Regions from separate parts of the Colwellia sp. BRX8-5 genome, predicted to be linked through region 1. Evidence: predicted binding sites of a transcription regulator. Region 1 holds the regulator's gene; each other region holds the start of a gene.

What was found. Region 1 encodes MetJ, which represses methionine synthesis genes. Its sites were predicted from a motif close to TAGACGTCTAGACGTCTA; they were not measured.
Region 2: the regulator MetJ is predicted to act here: its motif matches at 1,712-1,729, upstream of serA (phosphoglycerate dehydrogenase).
Region 3: the regulator MetJ is predicted to act here: its motif matches at 1,612-1,629, upstream of H4J62_RS12350 (cystathionine beta-lyase).

Annotation. Positions count from the first base shown of each region.
Region 1 is NZ_JACGVR010000032.1:1,311-4,601, reverse strand. Features, by position in the region: gene metL (bifunctional aspartate kinase/homoserine dehydrogenase II) at 1-311, opposite strand, end outside; gene metB (cystathionine gamma-synthase) at 352-1,509, opposite strand; gene metJ (met regulon transcriptional regulator MetJ) at 1,693-2,022, shown strand; gene H4J62_RS16315 (hypothetical protein) at 2,045-2,398, opposite strand; gene H4J62_RS16310 (malic enzyme-like NAD(P)-binding protein) at 2,724-3,291, opposite strand, start outside.
Region 2 is NZ_JACGVR010000001.1:231,784-235,074, reverse strand. Features, by position in the region: gene H4J62_RS01005 (peptide MFS transporter) at 1-245, shown strand, start outside; gene H4J62_RS01000 (5-formyltetrahydrofolate cyclo-ligase) at 370-972, shown strand; gene rpiA (ribose-5-phosphate isomerase RpiA) at 1,024-1,680, shown strand; gene serA (phosphoglycerate dehydrogenase) at 1,788-3,017, shown strand.
Region 3 is NZ_JACGVR010000017.1:25,925-29,215, forward strand. Features, by position in the region: gene H4J62_RS12345 (GNAT family N-acetyltransferase) at 1-338, opposite strand, end outside; gene H4J62_RS12350 (cystathionine beta-lyase) at 397-1,581, opposite strand; gene H4J62_RS12355 (DNA polymerase II) at 1,703-3,291, opposite strand, start outside.

The DNA.
Region 1 (3,291 bases):
CTGCTAGGGTTCAATAACTCACCAATTAATGTGCTTTGTGATTTCTCTAGTGTTTCAATAGCCAAAAACAGCTCGTCACTTTTTTCAAGTGCGAGTTTATAAATATTGAATAAGTCATCCGTAGTGTTCCCATTTGCCGAAACAACAACTAAATCATTTAGTTGACAGTTTTGACGAATAATATCAACCACACGTTCAATACATTGGGTAGTTGCTAAGCTACTGCCACCAAATTTGTGTACATGAATAGCATGCTTCGCCAGTTGATTATTCCCTGATGATAATTGTTCTACTGTATTTGACTGTGTCATTTTCACTCATTAATTCTTCTACTAAAAATAGTCTACAACTTTAAATTTGGCTTGCCGATAAAGCTTGTTCTAAGTCATTAATAATATCACTAACATCTTCAATACCCACAGAAATTCGGATTAAAGATTGAGTAATACCCGCTGCAATTTGTGCTTCAATTTCCATACCTGCATGGGTCATCGTTGATGGATGACTGATTAAACTTTCAACGCCACCTAATGACTGTGCCAAGGTAAATAGTGATAAGTTGTCAAAGAGTACTTTAACCGCTTCAACACCACCTTTTATTTCGAAACTCATCATAGCGCCAAAATCTTTTTGCTGACGCTTAGCAATTTCGTGTCCCGGGTGATTTTTTAAACCAGGAAAGTATACCGCGTTAATTGCTCGATGATTTTCTAAGTATTTTGCAACAGCATTAGCATTTTCTTGATGCTGTTTCATGCGCAGTGGTAAGGTTTTTAAGCCACGTAATGCCAGATAACTGTCGAAAGGTGAACCCGTAATACCAATACAATTTGCCCACCACGCTAGCTCTTCACCCAGTTCTTTTTCTTTTGTTACTAACACCCCACCCACAACATCACTATGACCATTAATATATTTAGTTGTCGAGTGAAAAACAATATCAGCACCTAATAATAGCGGTTGCTGTAACAAGGGAGAAAGAAACGTATTATCTACTGCCACTAAAGCACCAACAGCATGACTGGCTTGAGTAACCTTTTTTATATCAACCAGCCGTAATAATGGGTTACTGGGTGACTCAATCAAAACTAATCTTGGCTTTTGTTCAAGCGCTTGCGCTAACGCTTGAACATCGTTTTGATCAACAACAAGCACATTAAATAAGCCACGTTTTGCTAGGTGGGTAAACAAGCGATAACTTCCACCATAGCAATCATGTGGAATAACAACCGTATCTTTTGTTGTCAGTAACTGACAAATTAAGTGCACCGCTGACATTCCTGTGCTGGTAACAATGCCTACAGCACCCTGCTCTAAATCAGCGATAGCTTGTGCAAACGTGCTTCGAGTGGGGTTGCCTGTTCTGGAATAATCAAATTGGCGCTTATTGTTGAAGCCTTTTAAAGCATAAGTACTCGATAAATGAATGGCAGGAACAACCGCACCGTGATGTTCATCACTATTAATGCCGGCTCTAACAGCTAATGTTGCTGGTTTTTTGCTTGTCATTTTTTGCTCCAATCGGGCAGTAAAATCAAATAGATGTTTGGACGTCTATAACTCTAAACGCTTTACTTTTGTCGGTCAAGAACTTTAGACTTCTAAACTTCTACACATTCGTTATTGACTCAACGCCAACAACCAGTAAAATCTAGCTTATAAAAAGTAATTTAGCTAAACAAAGGTAATTAAATGGCAAAGTGGAATGGCGATTATATAAAACCATACGCCGAACATGGTAAAAAAAGTGAGCAAGTTAAAAAAATCACGGTCTCAATCCCGTTGCGGGTACTGAAAGTGTTAACGGATGAACGTACTCGTCGGCAAGTTAACAACTTACGCCATGCAACTAACAGCGAATTGTTATGTGAAGCTTTTCTGCATGCTTTTACCGGACAGCCTCTTCCTGATGATGGCGATTTAACAAAAGACAATACAGAGATGCTACCTAAAAGTGTGCGCGAAGCCTTAATAGCAAAAGGTATTACCGACTTCAGTCAATTTGAAATTGAAGACGAGTAGCTTAGGGTTTTAATACACTTCCTTAAAAAGACGCTCTGGCGTCTTTTTTTATGCCCATACGGTAAGCATCTACAATAGCCAGTAACCAACAAGTTAATAGCGTATAGGTTAATGTACTCATTAAGATAGGGTCAACAATAATGGGATTTTTTGACATCTCAGCGATCAGTGCTTGGCTATTGAGCGCAACGTCACCTGATTTAACTTTATTAATAAGTGGCTGATATTGCCTCATCACTTCTTCAATATAAAAATATACCGTCACAGAGAAACTTAAAATAAATAACGTAGCCCGTAGATAAGCGTGACAAATTAGTTGGCCAATACCCGGGTAAACAAGTGCTGAGAGTAAAACGGCTTTCGTTGAAGTTTTCATTGTTATTCGTCCTACTCAATATTGTCATGCTTTGCCATCGGTGACATTGTCTAAATAGATGCTGTTACTAATGATTTATCTGGAACATAAATGACGTACAAAAGGTAATAATGCAGCGAAAGCAGCGATGCCTTGGAGCCACCATGACCATTCGTCCTAAATAACCTACTCTTTACCATCTCGGTAACTGCTGCTGCGTTACCCTACTTTCTACTTCCTGACCCCTGCGTACATGCAGTCACTGCACCGTGACCTACTATTTGTCATAAATAAAAAAAGGAGAGTCGAGCTCTCCTTTTACAGCGTTATTAATAAATACTACTGATTATTCCATATAGTTTTCAGGTAATTCTAGGGCTGCCACTCCAGACTCAACCGCCGCTTTAGCAACGGCAAGCGCTACTCGACCACACAAACGTGGATCCATCGGCTTAGGAATAATATACTCCTTACCAAAGGTCAAACTTTTCTCACCACTAGCATCTAACACTTCTTGCGAAACAGGTTCCTTTGCTAATTCACGAATTGCATGGACAGCGGCAATTTTCATCTCATCGTTAATCGTTCTAGCGCGAACATCTAAAGCGCCACGAAAAATAAAAGGAAAACATAACACATTATTGACCTGGTTAGGGTAATCAGAGCGACCTGTAGCAATAATAAGATCATCACGAACAGCAAGCGCTAATGAGGGTTTTATTTCAGGATCTGGGTTTGAACAAGCAAAGATAATTGGATTGGGTGCCATTAATTTTACATGCTCAGCAGAAAGTAGATTGGGTCCAGAAACACCAACAAATACATCTGCGCCATCGATAACATCTTCAAGGGTACGTTTATCAGTATTATTAGCAAACATACGCTTATATTCGTTAAGATCATCACGTCGGGTG
Region 2 (3,291 bases), on a different contig from region 1:
TGGGCGTATTTGTTTTAACTTATTCAATAGGTAATATAATTTCTGGTTTATTAGCCGGTAATTACGATCCAAATAACGTCGCGCAAATACCTTCGCTTTATATTCAAATTAGCTTATTTAGCATTGGTATTGGTTTAATCATTTTGTTGGTTGGTTTCAAATCTAGATTTTGGGAAAATTTGCCTGATGATTCAGAAGCATCTACGACTAACGCAAATGGTTCAACGGCAACGACTAACGCTTAGTTAACTATCGTTCATCGTTAAAGTGATTTTGAAAAGCCAACATTTATTGTTGGCTTTTTTATAGCTAATTTTTACTGTAACTTACTTGTTGTTGTTAGGCTTATTTTATAAGGGGTTAAATATCATGAAAACAAGAGATGTGCTTCGCAAAGAAATTCGCTATCAACGCAGTTTATTAAACGCTGACCAGCAAGCGGAACAATCACTTTTATTATCTAAAAGACTCATTAAAGAACAAGTAGTCAAAGGCGTTCAACACATCGCGATTTATTTAGCCAATGATGGCGAGTTAAATACTCAGCCTTTTATTGATTGGTGCTGGCAAAATAACATCACCGTATATTTACCGGTAATACATCCTTTTAGTAAGAATAACTTACTCTTTTTAAAATATGCTGAGACGTCTATTCTCGTCAAAAACAAATATGGTATTTTAGAGCCTAAGCTTAACGTGCAAGATATAATAACGGTCGCTCAGCTTGATATTATTTTTACTCCCTTAGTCGCCTTTGACCGATATGGTAATCGCTTAGGCATGGGGGGTGGCTTTTATGACCGAACACTTTCGGCTTGGCATGCTCAATATCAACAAAACAAACACGCTAAACCCTTACCAGTTGGCTTAGCTCACGATTGCCAAAAAGTTACCACGATCCCCTTTGAAAGTTGGGATATTCCACTGCCTAAAATTATCACTCCTACCACCAGCTATAACTTCGATATTTAATCATCTGCTGATATACTTCTACCTAATTTCCCCTCGCTAATTAGGATTCACATGACACAAGATGAAATGAAGAAGGCAGCAGCCTTTAAAGCACTCGAATTTATTAAAAACGATACCATTGTTGGCGTAGGCACCGGGTCTACTGTTAACCATTTTATTGACGCCCTAGCAACAATCAAAGACGATATTGAAGGTGCTGTTTCTAGCTCTGAAGCGTCGACTCAAAGATTGAAAGCCCATGGTATCGAAGTGTTTGAATTGAATAATGTCGGTAGCGTTGATGTTTATGTTGATGGCGCTGATGAAATTACTGAATATCTGTCGATGATAAAAGGTGGTGGTGCTGCACTAACCCGAGAGAAAATTGTCGCGGCTGTAGCAAAAACATTTGTCTGTATTGCCGATGAAAGTAAACAAGTAAAAATGCTAGGAAAATTTCCTTTACCGGTAGAAGTTATTCCTATGGCACGAAGCTATGTAGCGCGCGAACTTGTTAAGTTAGGTGGTGACCCGGTTTATCGCCAAGGCGTAATTACCGATAACGGTTGTGTGATTCTAGATGTGCATAACTTAGAGATACTTGATCCTAAAAAACTTGAAAGCGATATTAATGCCATTGTAGGTGTTGTTACTAATGGTTTATTTGCACTACGTGGCGCTGATGTTTTAATTTTAGGCACTCAAGATGGCGCAAAACTCATAAAATAAATCTTTAGAGTTTATACACTATATGCTAGTTTAGAAATCTAGCCATCTAAACACTTTATATTTGGTTAAGGCAATGACCACTATAGTCCTACATGAGATATTAGAAAATGAGCAATAATTCATTAGCAAAAGAAAAAATTAAGATTTTATTACTTGAAGGTGTCCACCCGAGCGCTGTTGAAGAGTTAAAAATGAAAGGCTACAGCAATATTGAATGTATTAGTACATCGCTTGCTGAAGAAGATTTGATCAAAAAAATTGCTAATGTTCACTTTATTGGTATTCGTTCTCGTACTCAGTTAACTGACCATGTACTAAGCCATGCTAAAAAACTCGCGGCTATTGGTTGTTTCTGTATTGGTACTAACCAAGTTGAAATTAAGGCGGCACAAAAACGTGGCATTCCAGTCTTTAATGCTCCGTTTTCAAATACACGCTCGGTTGCCGAACTAGTATTAGGTGAAACCTTATTATTATTACGTGGGATTCCTGAAAAAAGCGCTAAAGCTCATCGCGGTGAATGGAATAAATCTGCGGCTGGCTCGGTAGAAGCTCGTGGCAAAACCTTAGGTATTATTGGTTACGGCCATATTGGCATGCAATTAGGCATTTTAGCTGAAACTTTAGGTATGCGAGTACGCTTTTATGATATCGAAACCAAACTTCCGTTAGGTAATGCGAGCCAAGCATCAAGTTTAAAAGTTTTATTAAAAGAAGCTGATGTAGTTAGCTTACACGTACCTGAAACGGTTCAAACTCAAAACATGATGGCAGCAAAAGAATTTGCACTCATGAAAGATGGTGTTATTTTTATTAATGCTTCTCGTGGCACTGTCGTTGATATTGATGCATTAGCAGAAGCGCTTAAAAGTAAAAAAGTCGCTGGCGCAGCAATCGATGTTTTCCCTGTTGAACCTAAAGGTAATGATGAAGAGTTTATTTCACCATTACGCGCGTTCGACAACGTTATTTTGACGCCACATATTGGTGGTAGTACCAAAGAAGCCCAGTCGAATATCGGCTTAGAAGTTGCCAGTAAAATGGCAAAATACTCTGATAACGGCTCAACACTTTCGGCAGTAAACTTCCCTGAAGTTTCTTTGCCTGGTCATACGGGAACAAGCCGCTTATTACATATACACCGCAATCAACCGGGTGTGTTAACTCAAATTAACCAAGCATTTGCTAAGCATAATATTAATATTGCAGCACAGTACTTACAAACAGACGATCAAATTGGTTATGTAGTTATTGATATCGAAGCACAAGATAGTGTACTAGCATTACGTGAATTAAAACAAATTGACGGCACAATACGCGCACGTATTCTTCATTAGTTTTTCTGAGTATTTAGCGTAAACAATAAAAAACGAGACTTAATAAGTCTCGTTTTTTTTATTGCCACATTAACGAGCTATCATTTGAACGTGTAACAAAACCGAATACAGCCCCGGTAATACTGAAATGAAAGAACTTTTGTCATACTGAATTTATTTCAGTATCCATTCCCGTCATGCTGAATTTGTTTCTGTATCCACTCTCGTCATACTGAATTTATTTCAGTATCCACTCCCGTCATGCTGAATTTATTTCAGTATCCATTCCCTTCAT
Region 3 (3,291 bases), on a different contig from region 1:
GCTAATGAGGCTTCTCGAGCAAAGCCTTGCGAACAATATTCAGGTAACAAGGCATAACCTAAGTCAGGGAATTCCAATTCAGTCCGCTTTAACAAACCACAGAGTCCAATCGGTGTATTATCACTTTTCAAAGCGACTAAATTTAACCCAAAACCCTGTTCGCTATAGCTTGCTAGTGGACCATTAACTAAGTAGGCAATTGCATCTTTAGTCTCTCTAACCCCTTTATCACCAATGTTTTTAATAAAAGCATCATCATTCAATAATTGCAGAACAAATTCATGGTCCTGCTCATTCAGGTGCCTAATGGTTAACCTTTGTGTTGTGCATAGCAGCATGTAAATTCCAAACTTTTAACGCGTAAAGCCTAAGCTTTATTTTTTAATAAAATACTGTCTAAGATTTATTTTCTAAGGCAGTGTTCAATCTATCAAAGCCTCGAGCAAGGTCGGCAATTAAGTCATCAACATCCTCTAAACCTATATGCAGGCGAATTAATGGATATTCATAATTCCACTTTGTCGCTGTTCGCAAACGCCCAACATTGGTATTACCCAAAATTAAACTTTCAAAACCGCCCCACGAATAGCCCATTTTAAAATGTTCCATACCATCAAGTAAGGCATTAAGTGATTGCTTATCACCGCGGGTTAACACAAATGAAAACAAACCGTTAGCACCAGTAAAGTCACGCTTAAAATATTCATGGCCCGGACACGATTCGAATGCAGGATGAAGAATAACATCAACTTCTTCGCGTGTTGCTAACCAATTAGCCACTTTTAGCGCACTAATTTGATGTTGTTTTAAACGCACACCTAAGGTACGAATGCCACGCATTGCCAAATATAGATCATCGGGTGAAGTACATTGCCCCATCAGATAACTGTTTTCACGCAGTTGTGGCCAATACTCTTCAGTGGCTATTGCCGTACCTAACATCACATCTGAATGACCAACGATATATTTAGTCGCTGCTTGAATCGAAATATCGACACCATAATCAAAAGGTTGAAAATTAACCCCTGCAGCCCAAGTATTATCGAGCATAACCATACAGCCATGCTGGTGAGCAACTTCAGCTATACCGGGAACATCTTGAACTTCCATGGTAATAGAGCCAGGAGACTCTAAGAAAATAAGTCGGGTGTTTTCTTTAATAAGTCTGGCTATATCTCGGCCAATAGTTGGATCGTAATAAGTCGTTTCAACGCCAATATTGACCAATATTTTATCGCAAAAATCACGCGTGGGTTCATAAGCCGTATCGACCATAAGGATATGGTCACCGGTTTTAACAAACGAAAGAATAGCATTAGTGATCGCCGCAGTACCCGATGGATAAATGGCACAACCAGCGCCTCCTTCGAGATCAGTCATAGCATCGGCGAAAGCAAAAGCCGTTGAGGTGCCTCTTCTGCCATAGAAAAGTACTTGATTACCACGATTTGCTGTTGCGTGATTCATTTCTTTAACCGTATTAAAAACAACGGTTGATGCACGTTCTACTGGGGGATTAACAACGCCACGTGTCCATTTTGATTTTCGTCCCGCATTGACTATTTTGGTATCGTTGATCATGATCTTTCATCCTAAAACATAAAATTCATTTAGCCATCTAAATAGCTAACTCAATAAAGTCACCTTATGATCTTTCCAAGCATGATGCACGATTTATTTATATTAATTAAAACAGCAGAGGCTATTGAAACAAGTTCATTTGATCACTGGTTAATTTTTCGAAACTACTCCCGACAAAAGGTAAAATAGCATCAGCAACGGTCGCTAATTGCCGATCGATATAAAACTGGTAATCGAGTGGCGCGTTAACATAACCTTTTGCTTGCGGTCCAGAAGTCGTGATCAAGTACTCTATCCAACCACGTTGCTGATATTTTAGCGGTTGCTTATTTATCTTGTTTATATCATCGGCTAAACGTGCCGCTTTCACATGTGGAGGCACGTTTTTAACGTAATGATCTAACTGCCTACGAATGCGTTTACGATACACCAGTAAATGATCTAATTGCCCTGCTGATGTTTGAGTAACAATATTGCGTACATAGTCAGCAAAAGGTTCGCCATTAAATATTTTTAAATACAACTCTCGTTGAAAAGTTTTAGCCAGTTCAGTCCAATCGGTGCGGACGCTTTCTAAGCCTTTAAAAATCAATTCTGATGAGCCATTCTTTTCTACAATGCCAGCATAACGCTTCTTAGTACCGACATCTTGCCCTCTGATGGTTGGCATCAAAAATTGGCTAAAATGTGTTTCAAACTCAATTTCAAGTTGGCTTTCTATCGCAAATTCTTTTTTAAGCGTTGCTTGCCACCTAAGATTAATTTTATCTTGTAAGGTTTTACCCAGCTTTTGACATTGCTGGTGACTAAAATCATCGTCAACACTGACAAAAATAGAATCGGTATCACCATAAATAACTTGATAACCATCATCTTCTAGCCACATTTTAGTGGTGATTAATAATTCATGGCTTCGTTTAGTGATTGAGCCCGATAAACGTGGATCAAAAAATCGACATCCCGTAGAGCCTAAGACCCCGTAAAACGAATTCATAATAATTTTTATCGCTTGCGACAATGCCGCATTTTTATCTTTTTTAGCGATATCACGCTCTAACCACAACTCATTAATAATTTCAGGTAAAAAATGCTTATCTCTAGAGAAATAAGCACCATCAAAACCTTTGATACTAGTTTCAGGTGATTGTAAACCTTCAATTAGGCCCATAGGATCAATATTAAAACTTCGAATAATAGAGGGGTAAAGACTTTTAAAATCAAGTACTAAAACATTTTTATATAAACCCGGAATAGAGTCCATCACATAACCACCAGGAGAAATTAGCCCTTGCAAGCCATCGCCCATATTGGGCGCAATATAACCACTACGGTGTAATTTAGGTAAATATAAATTGGTAAACGCTGCCACAGAGCCGCCAATACGGTCTATAGATAAACCAGTTAGTTTGGCGCGCAAACGCGTGAATTCTAGTAATAGAGATTGTTCAAAGATCAGGGTAACTAAATGGCAATCTTCAAGGTTATAAGCGGCTAAAGCTAGCTTGTCATTGGTAAAGTTGTCGTTAATCTCTTGCATTCTATTGTCAACATCATCAACCTTCTTCCCTTTACCTAATAAGGCATTGGCAACAAAATCAAGGGAAAAACTTGGAAAGTTATAAGTCGCGTTTTTTAGTAAATCAATACCATCAAGGACCACTCTGCCAGCGACATCAATAAATTTTTGCTCATTTTGACTACCGCCTGCCG